Regions from separate parts of the Paenibacillus sp. FSL K6-1230 genome, predicted to be linked through region 2. Evidence: predicted binding sites of a transcription regulator. Region 2 holds the regulator's gene; each other region holds the start of a gene.
What was found. The regulator LexA, encoded in region 2, represses DNA repair genes until DNA is damaged. The targets are predictions, from matches to a motif close to CGAACATATGTTCG.
Positions count from the first base shown of each region.

Region 1: addB (helicase-exonuclease AddAB subunit AddB) is a predicted target of LexA. The motif match lies at 1,593-1,606, and genes of this name have one in related genera.
Region 3: recA (recombinase RecA) is a predicted target of LexA. The motif match lies at 3,392-3,405, and genes of this name have one in related genera.

Region 1 is NZ_JBBOCK010000001.1:4,151,584-4,156,351, forward strand. Features, by position in the region: gene addB (helicase-exonuclease AddAB subunit AddB) at 1-1,483, opposite strand, end outside; gene MKX74_RS18290 (DinB family protein) at 1,696-2,187, opposite strand; gene MKX74_RS18295 (class I SAM-dependent rRNA methyltransferase) at 2,261-3,631, opposite strand; gene MKX74_RS18300 (Na/Pi cotransporter family protein) at 3,891-4,768, shown strand, end outside.
Region 2 is NZ_JBBOCK010000001.1:3,354,830-3,359,597, reverse strand. Features, by position in the region: gene MKX74_RS14570 (M23 family metallopeptidase) at 612-1,337, shown strand; gene lexA (transcriptional repressor LexA) at 1,611-2,237, opposite strand; gene MKX74_RS14560 (LysM peptidoglycan-binding domain-containing protein) at 2,655-2,888, shown strand; gene MKX74_RS14555 (DUF896 domain-containing protein) at 3,212-3,424, shown strand; gene MKX74_RS14550 (hypothetical protein) at 3,494-4,018, shown strand; gene MKX74_RS14545 (HAD family hydrolase) at 4,039-4,768, shown strand, end outside.
Region 3 is NZ_JBBOCK010000001.1:2,329,165-2,333,932, reverse strand. Features, by position in the region: gene rny (ribonuclease Y) at 1-872, opposite strand, end outside; gene MKX74_RS10280 (regulatory protein RecX) at 1,208-2,038, opposite strand; gene recA (recombinase RecA) at 2,221-3,282, opposite strand; gene MKX74_RS10270 (competence/damage-inducible protein A) at 3,618-4,768, opposite strand, start outside.

The DNA of each region.
Region 1 (4,768 bases), 800 kb from region 2:
TCGCCCGCTTCATCCGTCGTTCAAACGCATGCAGCGGGGTCACAATGGCCTGTCGACATAGTTCCATTCGCTCCAGAAGCTCATCTTTATGACGGCTTCGCTCCTGCTCCTCCATGTCCAGCGACAGGCTCGGAACTGATTTCCACGGCTTGCCGTCCGTCCAGCGTGAACCGTGAATGCCGCAGGCTAGGACATAATTCTCAAGCTCGTCCATTAGAGCCCGATTCACCGGGCCATCAGATGGCAGCAGCAGCTCTGTCTTGATGGCACGGAACACATCCTCATAGCGCCAGCCTCGCCGCACGATATCCAGCGAAGCCCGCACCAGCTCTACGAGGGGATGATGCAATATTCCTCTCTTCTCATCGACGAACACCGGAACCTCATATTTAGCAAACAGCGGCTGTGCCAGATGCTCATAATCGGCAGGATTCCGCACAAGGATAACCATATCCTTATATCTGACGCCATGCTCACGAGCCAGACGTCTTATTTCCCGAATCGCACCCTCCAGCTCTGCACGCCGATCTGAGGCAGCATACAGCCGAATATCCTCTATCGGGTCTGTAAATGACCGTGCTCTCGGCTGCTCAAAGGCTGCTTCGAGACGCATCAGCCCTGAGCCAGGCAGATAGCGAGGCGGAACCTCAGGACGCAGCACTTCTGTATGCTGTTCAATGCCCAGCTCCTCTGCCATCCCTCTGAGCTTGGTGTATGTTATCGCCGTAGGGTGGAACATGTCCAATTCATGCGGAGAACGCCCTGTCGCATAAGTAGGGTCTAAAGTCAAGGAGACCGTAAATTCCTCTGCTACAGTCATCAGTTCACGAATGACCTGGTACTCCAGTGGAGTGAAGGTACGATGTCCATCCAGCCAGATGCGGGCGCCTTTTAGCCACTGTGAATGCTGGATCTGTCCGGCTAGCCGTAGCATCGTGTCCTCACCGTCGAGATACAGTGGAGCCATTTCCTGCTCGAACTCCCGATAGATCAAGGCGACGTCCTGGAGCTTATCACCTAAAATCGGCATATCCTTCATCGCCCCGACACGCCCTAATTGCTCTGTCAACGATTCACCCTCTGCACTGTATTGCTTGTGCTCCGTGAAGAGACGGTTCAGTCGATCTACGAAGCCGAGCTGGTCTCCTGAATCACGGAAGACACGCAGCTCTTCCTTGTGTCTGCGCAATATTTTATATAAAAGCATCTTCTTACCCTCTTCGCTTACCGAAGCAATGGCCGAGCCACCTGTCTCCTGAAGCACCCGATGAGCAAGTCTCCGAAAGCCGAGCACCTGAGCACGCACGCTGCCCTGTACGCTACCACCGGACAGCAGTTCATACTCCGTATGGAAGGTTATCTGCTCCGGCACCAGCAGAATGAGCGGAGAGCCGACAGGGCTATCCTGCAGCTGTGCATCAATTTCGCGGTGAATCCGGGTACTCTTTCCGGTCCCGGCACGTCCTATCATCAAACGGATCATGCTCCTGTACCTCCTAGCCATTTACGTCTTGATCCTATATTCAGACGGATTGTCCGTCCCTTCCAAGTATCAATCATGTGCACAGTATAGCACAATACGCCCGAAACAAAGAACATACGTTTGTCACAGCCTCGTGACCAGCCTGTATGCCAATACCGAAAAGCCCATGCAACCATGCATGAGCCTCTCCAGCTTTAACCAATTGAAAAACATTAATTTACAGGCGGCAGACTATCTCTCAGGCCTCTACGGATCAGATTAGCCGAAGGCGGCTGCATTCCTAACTCCCGTGACCAAACAGAAAGCTGCCCTATGTGGTGTATCTCGTGAGCAACAATGTGGCGCATAATCTCCCCCCACATATGCTCCTCTACACTACCATCATGACGATGGTTAACAAATACTTTGTGCTCCAGACCATCATGCCAGTGTTCTATGAACGGACAGACATCCTGATGGTATCTGGCATCAAGCGCCATTACCTTAGCCAACGTGCTATATTCCTCAAAGTCCTCTTCCGTGTCAGGCTTGTCCTCCATGACTCTGATCCAGCTCCACTCTACATCCACGATATGGAAGAGCGTCTTCAGAATCCCTCCCACTCCGCCTGTACGAGCTCTGAGCAATTCTTCTTCATCTAGCGCTTCACACCAACGATACCATTCTTTGCGCACCTGCCAATTGTATAAAAACCACGTCTTCATGCACGCTCAACCTCCTGCTTCCCTGAGATAAACGGTACATCTGAGGTCAATCCGCTCCGACAGCTAACAAAAGCTACAGAAGGTGCTTGCTCCGAACCTCGAAGATGGCGAATTTCAAATAATGACCTTCCTCAACACCCAGAATCTGAGGGTGGTCCTTACCTGCCGCACGCCACTCGACCAATCTCAGAATTTTGCCTGCATCCTCAGCCGCTTCCTTGATCGTACTCAGAAAGAGGTCAGGTCTCATGTGGAAAGAACAGCTGGCTGTCACCAGATATCCTCCCTCGTTCACGAGCTTCATGCCGTGCAGGTTAATGTCCTTATAGCCGCGACAAGCGCCTTTGACAGCATTGCGTGTCTTCGCAAAAGCAGGGGGGTCCAGAATCACCACATCAAAGGTCTTGCCTCCCCCTGCGGTAAGTGGCTTGGACGTATCAACCTTCTGACCGCTTGCGCGCGCTGCACGTTCCTCGGTACCTTTCACTTGATCTCGCAGATACTGAAATGCATCCTCCACGACAAACTCGACTCTGTCCTCAAAGCCGTTCAGCCGTACATTTTCCCGTGCACTCTCGATCGCATGCTCGGAAATATCGAGGCAGGTTACCTTCTTGGCACCATGCTGGCAAGCATTTAACGTAAAGCTTCCTGTATGTGAGAAGCATTCCAGTACAGTCGCTCCATCCCAATAAGGAAATTCCACACGCTTGCCACTCTTGTTCACCGGATGCTTTACAAGCTGACCGTTCTCCTCCACATCCTGCAGAGTAATGCCACTTCTTGCGCCCCAGCCTGTCATCAATGGTGCGATGGCTGCACGATTCTCGCGCTGATCGAAGAAATATCCGGTCTTCTGACCTTCCACAATGTCTACCTTGATCTTCAGGCCATTCTCTGTCACGGTCACATAACGCGGGCAGTCCCCTAACAGCGGGCCCTTCACCTGCTCCAGACCCTCCAGCTCCCGAATGGATACATCACTGCGTTCGTAGATGGCAGTCGGCTGCACGACCTCCGCCAGTGCATCTCGAATCTCATTCCGACGCTGGTCCATGCCCAGGGTCAGCAACTGCACCACCAGTACGTCACCAAAGCGGTCTACGATCAACCCAGGTAGGAAGTCCGCTTCGCCGTACACCAGACGATAGGCATCTCCATCCTTCAGGAAGCGTTCACGATGCTGTAAGCACTCTCGAAATCTACGTACAAAAAAGGCTGTATCCATCGCCTCAAGTGGTTGATAGGACACGACGCGGACCGTGATCTGGGATGCTGGATTATAATAGCCTGCAGCCAAAAAGCGCCCCTGATGATTCATTACACTCACGAGCTCTCCAGGGGACGGATTCCCGTCGACAGAGGCAATTTCATTTTTAAAAATCCATGGATGAGCTTGTTCCAGCCGTTTCTTGCGACTGCGCTCTAATATTACGGAAGGCAAATGTGTTTCGCTCCTTTTTTACAAATACCAGACTAACTAACTTATTCATTATAGCTCAATTGCAGACAGGCATCTACTTTTCGCTTGCTGCGGCATATCATTCCACCTGCTTTTGGTCTACTCATCTGCAGGATACAGTGATGGTCAAGCCGGGCTTGTCATGTCTCCGCCCGCTACCTCATATATGTAGTATGAAAAACATCTATCGGCATGTACCAGGCTGATCCTCATCAATAGAATCGGGAAGGAGTGGACACGCTTGTTCTATCAGATCATCATGCCACTGGGCTGGGGGCTGTTCGTATTTCTTGGAGGAATGAAGATCATGGAGTCAGGGCTGCGAAAGCTTGCCGGCCCTATGCTCCAGCGAGGGCTTCAGCACGCCACAGCTTCTCCGCTGAGAGGATTGCTGGTCAGTACAGGTATAACTGCTCTATTGCAGAGCAGTAGCGCCGTGACTGTCATCACCATAGGAATGGTTAATGCTGGCTTACTCACATATGGCCGTACGCTTGGCATTATATTAGGCACTAATATTGGTACGTGTCTTACCACAGAGCTGATGGGTTTGCAGCTAGGCACGATTGCTTTGCCTCTGCTGGTATTATCTATCCTAAGCTGGATACTTGCTGTGATATGGTACGAGCATACCGGCAGAGGCTTGGGCCTACAGTTTGTCAGTCTCGCTATCGCTGGCTTTGCACTCATCATGACAGGCATCCGCATCATGCAGGCCATCGGGCCCTGGGTCGAGGAAACGGGGATGTTCCAGTGGTTTCTGACACATGCAACTCAAAATATGTGGTGGGCATTTATTGCAGGAGCCTGTCTCACGGCCATCATGCACAGCGGCGTTGCCGTTATTGGCATTGCTATGAGTCTGGCGGCCACGGGAGCGCTACCGCTGGATGTAGCCATTGCAATCGTCATCGGCTCGAATGTCGGCACCTGCGTTACCGCGTGGATGGCTTCAATCGGAGGTAGTACCTCCGGCAAATTCGTGGCCTGGACCCACATTCTGCTGAATGTTGCTGGCGCGCTGATCTTCATGCCCTTAATCCCGTGGCTACAAACAGCCGCAACTCTGATCTCCAATGAGGCGGGAGCGCAGGTCGCCCATGCTCAGACCTTGTTCAA
Region 2 (4,768 bases):
TTAATTAGACATACAGGGCAGACGATTTATACTCGTCTGCCCTGTAAAGTCATCCCCCGAATCGTCCCCCAAACATCCCCCAACTCGTGAAAAGCAATGAAAAAATATGAACAACTGCTTTTACTAAGGGAGCGATAGAGCGCTATATTAATGAAGGAAAATATTCTGTGATGCTATCGCACATAAATAGAACTCAAGTTCACCAATGGGAACGCGATCAATATCTGTCCTTGTATTAAGATGACAACCCTTGGGACCATAAGGCTCCAAGGGTTTTTTGCTTTGTTGAAGGGGGCGAAATACCCCTACTGTCGAAGTAGATCATATACATAGAATTACTACTGCTAAGATATCTACTGCTAAGAAATACTTCTCCTCACATTTGTTGAAATTTGTTATGGTATTTTGATTCTAATTCAAATTGAGTATGGGGAGCCCGAATCTATAAATGCTGAAGCTTTTGGACAAAGCAGGCGACGAGGTGCCGTTGCTATATCCTGCTGTAATCATAGAATAAAGGAAGAGAGTAACCAGTAAAGAGAGTAGTGAGAGAGATTACTAGCTTTCTATATCACACGTCCGTATTCATGAAAAGGAGAGGGGCGAGCAAGATGACAAATCCATTCGATGGTTACCGGCTTACCAGCCCATTCGGATATCGGACTCATCCTGTGGACCAGGTCAGAAGATTTCATCGCGGAGTGGATCTGGTGATTACCCCGCCTGATGGCGAAATAAAAGCATTTACTTCAGGATTGGTCCTTCATGCCAAACTGGGAGTTACCGGCTCTGGATTCGGTAATATGGGTATAATTGTTGCTATACGTGATGTGCATGGATATCTACATGTATATGCACATCTATCTAGTGCGGGAGTAAAAGAGGGACAGCAAGTTCAGCGAGGTCAGGTCATTGGTCGGCAGGGGAGTACGGGGAGTTCAACAGGACCGCATTTGCATTACGAAATTCGTAGGGCATCATCACCCTCATACGGCTACACACCCACAGAAGCCGGAGTTGTAGAGCCTACTCAATACTTGATAAATTATTATAGGGCAACAGAGCCGGGGAAGGAGAACCCAGTGGCACAGGAAAGAGATGTTCATGGCGTCAGTCCATGGGCCGAGAAGGATTGGAAGGAAGCCGAAGCTAACGGCTATTTTGACGGCAGTCGACCAGGAGCTCCAATGACGAGGGAGGAAGCAGCGATTGTGATTAATCGCTTGCGGCGAAATTTCTTGACTCTGATTGGAGAAGTCGGGGGGAATGTAAAAGAGCTAGACGAGCGCTTAAAGAGGATCGAAAGAGCCACTAATCAAACACCTAATAATTCCTAAATGAATGTATTGCCAGTCACCCACATATCCGTGTTAGCCGGATACTCACTAAATGATCCTACGGCCTGAATTGAAGCAGTATTAGAAGCATAATGCCAGAAAAATATGCTGGAAAAGTAGACTGGATCGCACGTTATGCTTTACGAAAGTAGGACATTCCCTAGTTATTACGTAAGAAAATACACCCTCATAATACTTAGAAGAAGCAAGCACGCTTGTCCATTCATAGTAAATGAGGGTGTATTGGCTTATATCTTACATACTGAAAGAAGTCTAATGGAAATCTCTGAAGAGTCCTACAACCTTGCCCAAAATTGTAACATGGGTTAAACGCAGCGGTTCAAAAGCAGGGTTCTCTGGCTGCAGTCGAATGTGATCCTTTTCCTTGTAGAAGGTCTTCACAGTTGCTTCGTCCTCTTCAGTCATGGCAACGACGATCTCTCCGTTATTCGCCGTCTGTTGTTGACGAACGATCACGTAATCCCCGTTGGAAATGCCTGCCTCGATCATACTATCTCCTACAACAGATAGCATAAACATCTTGTCCTCGCCAACGAACTGCTGAGGAAGAGGAAAGTAGTCCTCAATGTTCTCAGTAGCTGTAATAGGTACACCAGCTGTAACTTTGCCGACGACAGGGACACGAGACACCGTATAGTTGAACATATGGGCACTATCGGATTCTTCCTGACCCAGAAGCTCAATGGCGCGTGGTTTTGTAGGGTCACGACGAATCAAGCCCTTCTTCTCAAGACGATCCAGATGACCATGAACTGTCGAGCTGGACGCCAAGCCTACTGCTTCGCCAATCTCTCGGACTGAAGGAGGATATCCCTTCAAGCGTACTTCATTACGTATGAATTCAAGTATTGCCTGTTGTCTGCTGGAAATCTTGGACATACCGTATCAACCCCAATATAGTAACGTTTGGGAAAATTATAACATAGAACTTCCGTTCGCACAAACATAAGTTCTAAATAGTAAGTGATTAAATGAAGTTAGATCCGTTTCCAGATAGCCATTGACTGGAATACTGGATAGTTGAGATCAAGGCGGGTGTATGAAAAGAGGCAGAAGTTAATCTTCGGAACAAAGTCGAAAAAAAGGAGAACCTTTGTTCGGAAAATGTATTGAACAAAACATGTGTTCGTGTTATATTGATTTCAACATTAACGAACACATGTTTGGAGGGCTCGGAAAATGAGATATACAACTTATAATAGCATCTATGCTTCTACAAGCTCTGAAGCAATTTCACATACCCAAAGCTTACTGGTGAGACTTACAAAATCCGTTTTGTTCAGACTTGTTTCAATTATGTTTGTGTTGTGGTTGAGCGGAACAGGAATTATTACAGTGCTTGCTGATGAGGGAAATACTCAGCCATTGACCGAAAAGGTTGTTGTAGAACCTGGGGATACGTTGTGGGGTATTGCGGTGTCCCATAAGCCTAAGAGAATGGACCCGAGAGTCTATATTGAAGCGATCAAGCATGTAAATGGGTTGAAGGAGTCAGGAGTAAGAGCTGGGCAGGTGCTGTACCTACCCTGAGACTGGATGGATGTCAAGCTTGGAAATTTGAATAGTAGATACAGTGACTATCCTCCCTGCTGTTAAGTTGAATCCCACTGTAATCGACTTTGTACGATCCTTTGCAGGATTACGAAATACAGCTAATATGAATGAGCTAGCCCATGATTCTTATGGTAAATCCAGCTCGATTGTTGATATACAGTAATATTGTATCTTCTATTACATATCCGTTCCTAGTCTTGTCTGGAACTTCATTTGTAGCTTGTTGGGGCGTGCCTTGACAAGCTCTTTTCTACATGTCAAAGTGTATTATATCTTTGCTTATAATGGAGGGAAATAGATTGGAGATTGAGGTATTAGTTGAGCGTATTAATGTGCTCGCACGTAAAGCCAAACAAGAGGGACTTACAGAAGAGGAGACCCTGGAGCGAGCTGAGCTCCGTGAAATATATCTCGGCAACATCCGTAAAAATTTCCGGCAGCAGCTGGAATCCATTGAATTCGTGGATGATGAGAGTTCAAAAGAAGATGGATCAGACAGCAACAAGCAATAATGCTTCGAAAAACCGTAAGACCGCTTCAATTATGCACTAGCGGATATTCCATGGGAAGGAACTGTGAATATGTCTCGATCATTTGAGCGAAAAGTACGTAAAAATATGCAGCAGGTCAATAAAAACCGTAAGAAAAACGGTCAACAAACTATACAAGGAGGCAGTGCTTCGACTGGAGACAAGTTCTATGGCCGCAATGTGAGTGTACCGGTCATGCTGGCCGGCCTGGCTATCCTGTATTTGTCCATGACGCTCTTTCTGACCAATCGGGGTATGGGCACCATGGACTGGGTCGTCTTTGTTTTGTATATATTACTGGCAGTTATCTTCTTCCTGCGCCGTCCTTACTTGAGAATAACCAAGGACACACTATACTCTTTCCGCAGCGGTCGTGAGAAGTTCATGGCAGTGAAGGATATCAAGAGTATTCAGGTGCAACGTGGCTATGTAACGGTTGAGAAGAATGGCAGATGGGGCAACTGGGTGTTTTCCAAGACACTCGCCAGATACGACACGGACGCTATTACCGAACGTCTGAAGGCATTTGCAGCACTTCACAACATTAAATTTACAGAAGAACATCCAAAAAGCTAAAGAAGAGTGGGGCGGTTAAGATGACAATCCAAGCTGTTATGTTTGATCTGGACGATACTTTGCTATGGGATGAACGCAGTGTAGAGGAATCTTTCGATGCTGTATGTGAGCAGGCTGCTTCTGAGAAGGGAATCGATCCCGCGAAATTAAAAGAAGCAGTACGTGCGGAGGCGCGTGCACTTTATGAGTCCTATGAGACCTTTCCATTCACGAAATTGATAGGCATTAATCCTTTTGAAGGCTTATGGGCTCATTTCAATGGAGGAGAGCAGACGGAGTTCCGGAATCTGGAGCAGCTTGCGCCCGTATATCGCACAGAATCCTGGCGTAAAGGTCTTGAGCGATTAGGTGTACAGGATGCGGAGCTGGCTGCAAGGCTGGCAGATCAATTCATGTCTGAGCGGAGATCACGTCCGTACGTATATGAGGAGACCTTCGCAGTTCTGAAAGAGCTGAAGGATCGCCAATTCAAGCTGCTTTTGTTGACGAACGGCTGTCCGTCCCTGCAGCAGGAGAAGCTGGATGGTGTTCCTGAGCTGGCGCCTTACTTTGATCACATTATCATCTCGGGAAGCTTCGGGAAAGGGAAACCAGACCCGACTATCTTTGAGCATGCTCTTTCCCAACTAGGTGTTACTAGTGAGGAAGCAATTATGGTGGGTGATAAGCTGACAACGGACATTAAGGGAGCGGTAGCTGCCCATATTCGTGCGGTATGGGTGAACCGGAACGGTAAGACAAATACAGAAT
Region 3 (4,768 bases), 1.0 Mb from region 2:
TCTACTTCGCGACGGGATTTCTCTACCATCTCTTCAATCCGTGCTGGGTGAATTCGGCCATCTGCCACTAGCTTCTCTAGAGCAGTACGAGCGATTTCACGACGGATCGGATCGAAGCCGGACAAGATAACAGCTTCCGGTGTATCATCGATAATGAGATCAATCCCTGTCAGGGTCTCCAGTGCACGGATATTACGACCTTCACGTCCAATAATCCGGCCCTTCATTTCCTCGTTAGGCAGAGTTACTACAGATACCGTAGTCTCAGCCACGTGATCGGCGGCACAGCGTTGGATCGCTAGCGTAATGATTTCACGGGATTTCTTATCCGCTTCCTCCTTCGCCTGTTGCTCGATATCCTTGATCATCTGAGCCGTCTCGTGTCGAACCTCCTGCTCTACATTAGAGAGGATAATACTTCTTGCATCTTCCATAGTCAGATTGGAGATACGCTCCAGTTCCGTAACCTGACTCTTGTAGATCGATTCAATTTGTTGCTGGGTTTCATCAATTCGTTTCTCTTTGTTAGCCACTTGTTCTTCTTTACGTTCCAGCGATTCTATTTTTTTATCCAGTGACTCTTCCTTTTGCAGCAATCGTCGTTCCTGCCGTTGAATTTCATTCCGACGTTCACGAGTTTCTTTTTCAGCCTCGTTACGGATGCGGTGGACTTCGTCCTTCGCTTCCAGTACCGTTTCTTTTTTCAGTGCCTCTGCCTCTTTTTTAGCGTTTTCTACAATTTGAGCGGCAGCGTGTTCTGCACTGGAAATCTTAGCTTCTGCAAGAGATTTCCGAATAAAATAACCGATCACGAACCCAAAGAATAATGCGGCTACAACGAGAATGATCGACAAGATCGTAGTAGGATCCATACTGTTCACCTCCTCGTTGGTTCCTCCAAGGCATTCCTTGGGATTTGCAGTTGTCAGTTTTGCTCATCAATCATTAAGCAAGAATAACGGCAGCATGCCGTTTCATTTCAGATGTACACGTGTACAGATGTCCACTTGTACAGGACCGCTCCAGCGGCATCACTTATGAATAGCAGTGAATCAGACCGTCGTGACACTTTTTTGGAAGGAAAAAGCGATCATCTGGCAGTACAGATTCATGTCCATTTTATTATTTGGCAATTGTCATTGTCAAGAGAATGACATATTGAATCACATGTCAATGATTTATAGACTCAACCAAAAGCATAGACTCGTCATACTCCATCATACTCATCCTCATCAAGGCTGGCTTCTTCATGCTCCAATATTTGCTTGAGCACTCCCCTCACCATTTCACCGGAAAACCCACGCCGCAGTAGATAAGCATACGTCTTGTTCCTTCTGTCCCGCAATTCACCACGAGTCTGCTTCCATTTCTTCATACCGGCTGCCAAAGCACTGTCCAGCTCCAGCTCATCCTCGACCTCGGCTAGCGCCTCTGCAATGGTGTGCTTCGCAATTCCCTTTTGCTGTAGCTCCTGCCGCACCCATAGCTTGCCTTTGTACTGCTGCGAAATGCGTTGCTGCACCCACTGTCTGGCATATAGCTCATCATCAATCAGCTTTTCGTTGCCAAGCCGTATCAGGATCTCTTCAATGATGTCGGGAGCAATATCCTTTTGCAGCAAACGCTGGGTGATCTCCATTTGAGTTCGAGGCTTGTGTGCCAGTGTCCGAAGTGCATGAATGTAGGCCTGCTGCTTCTCATCCGCGAGTACAATTTCCTCCAGATCGGCCTTGGTGAATGTAGCGCCCTTGGTCATACGGTATTTGATCATGACATCTTCCAGTACAGACAGGATATGCTGACCAAAATGGATCATGTACCGTCCTCGATCCCGCCGTTTGCCAGGCTCTACACGTGTGATCTCCAATGTCACCCCTTCAGGCAAGTAGGATATACCGATTAAGTTCGTAGTTGGCGTAGAATTGTCACTCGCTTCCAATTCCTCTAGCTCGTCACCTTCCATTCCATCCTTGCTGGTATCGTTATTTCTACCAGGATTTCGTCCCGCCCCATATCGGTTGGTTCTCTTCCAGTTCATGAATTAAGCTCCTCACTTCCATCCGTTCCCCTACTTTGCCAGAAAAGCAGTCTACAGATAAAATAATGCCCTGCAATATCATGCAGGGCATAATGATCATCATATTAAGATTCATTTAAGTCCTTTGGTTCCTGGATAATACTGGGTAATACTAGATGGTGCTTAGGTAGTACAGGAAAACACTATTCAAGCTCCAGCAGTTCCTGCTCTTCCTTCGCTTCCTTAGCAGCCTGCTCTGCGGAAGGAGGTGCAACGGTTGTAACCAGATTGCTGACTGCGCGGATCTTTTGCTCAATAGTATCTGCGATAGCAGGGTTCTCTTTCAAGAACTGTTTCGCATTCTCACGGCCTTGTCCAAGACGCTCACCTTCGTACGAGTACCAGGCACCGCTCTTGTCGACAATGTCATGCTCCGTGCCCATGTCAATCAAGCTGCCTTCCTTGGAGATCCCTTCTCCATACATAATATCTACCTCAGCTTGCTTGAAAGGAGGAGCAACCTTGTTCTTCACTACTTTAATACGAGTACGGTTACCCACGATGTCATTGCCCATTTTCAAGCTCTCAATACGACGCACATCCAGACGTACAGTCGAGTAGAACTTCAAAGCACGTCCACCTGGAGTTGTCTCCGGATTACCGAACATAACGCCTACCTTCTCACGCAACTGGTTAATGAAGATCGCAATGGTCTTGGACTTGTTGATAGCACCAGACAACTTACGTAGCGCTTGAGACATCAGACGGGCCTGAAGACCCACGTGAGAGTCTCCCATCTCCCCTTCAATTTCAGCCTTTGGAACGAGTGCAGCAACGGAGTCTACAACAATGATATCTACAGCACCACTGCGTACCAGCGCTTCAGCAATTTCCAGTGCCTGCTCACCAGTGTCAGGCTGGGACAACAGCAACTCATCAATGTTCACGCCCAGCTTGCTAGCATATGAAGGGTCAAGTGCATGCTCTGCATCAATAAAAGCAGCTTGTCCACCCGTTCTCTGTACCTCAGCAATCGCATGAAGTGCGACCGTCGTCTTACCTGAAGATTCTGGTCCATATATTTCAATAATCCGTCCTCTTGGGAACCCGCCAGTTCCCAGAGCGATATCTAATGCAATCGATCCACTGGGAACAGTTTCCACCTGCATGTGGGTAGATTCTCCGAGCTTCATGATTGAACCTTTACCAAATTGCTTTTCTATCTGACGGAGCGCCATATCCAGCGCAGCACGACGATCTGACAATTAGCTCACATCCTTCATGGTCAGCGTTTGCCTCGTGACTTCACTCAGCCCAACGCTCTATTTATACATACATCATACCTCGTTTGGAGACGTTTGCCAAGCATTTTTTCGAACATACATTCGTTTTTTTACGTCCCAAAACAGCAAAAGAACCGTCGGCCATTTGACCACGGTTCTTCCGTCTTTCTCCATTATAGCATTGTCCTGCCTCCAAAACAACGGCCCAGCACTGGCAAAATAGGTCACCTATCCCCATCTCTCGTGCCCAGCTGCCGCTAATGTCACAAGCAGTTCATACTCTGGATATGGGGATCAGACAGCATGTCAGAGACCACTCATGCTTCCTGATTCGCCACTAGGCATCTCCAGAGTCGATATAGAATGGACTTCACCGACCGCAGACGAATCGTCTCACGGTTACCGTTCAGCCTCAACTCATAGATCTGCGTTTCTTGTTCTCGCTGTGCAATGGCAATATACACCAGACCTACTGGCTTATGCTCAGAAAATGCCGGACCAGCGACACCGGTAATCGACAAGCCATAATCACTATCCGTAATCATACGGACTTGCTCAGCCAGTACCTGGGCCACCTCTCGGCTGACTGCTCCAGGACTGTTCTCACCCTCCAGATAATGATGCGGCACGTTCAGGAGCTTCTCCTTCATCTCATTGGAGTAGCATACTATGCCGCCCTTTAGGACAGAACCGCTCCCTGGTACAGAGGTAATATGCTCCATCAGCATCCCGCCAGTGCAGCTCTCTGCTGCACTCAACGTCAAGCCATCTCTGATCATCCAGTCGACCAGTGTCTTCTCCAGCGGTACATCCTCACTCGCATATAGATACTCAGCCAAGCGCTGCTGAATCTGTACCTCAGTCGAGTTCAACCGGACCATAGCCTCACTTTCGCTTGAAGCCTTGGTGGATAGGCGAATTGTCACCTCTCCCTCCTTGGCATAAGGAGCAATTGTAGGGTCCGTCTGACTGTCAATGAGATCAAGTAGCTTGGTCTCTAGTGCCGACTCACCAATACCAGCGAACTTGAGCATTTTGGAGTACAGGGCCAACTGCTCACCCTGCAATGCATGCTGCAGCAGCCATGGACGTGCCTCCGTCTCGAACATGGGAATCAACTCTTTAGGAGGTCCAGGCAGTACTACATAATACTTTCCATCCTGCTCCAGGCCATTCCCCACAGCGAGTCCTGTCTCATTCGCCAGAGGCGTCGCTCCTTCCAATGTAAGCGCCTGGCGGCGGTTATTGTCAGTCATCTCGACACCACGATTACGGAAGAAGCCTTCAATCTTGTCCATCGACAGTCGATCCTCATGAAGCTCCCGTCCAAGCACAGCAGCCAACGCATCCTTGGTCAGATCATCCTGAGTCGGGCCCAGACCGCCAGTCAAGAGCACCACATCAGCCCGTCCACTAGCAAGGCGAATGGCCTCCTGCAAGCGGTTCATATTATCGCCTACTACGGTCT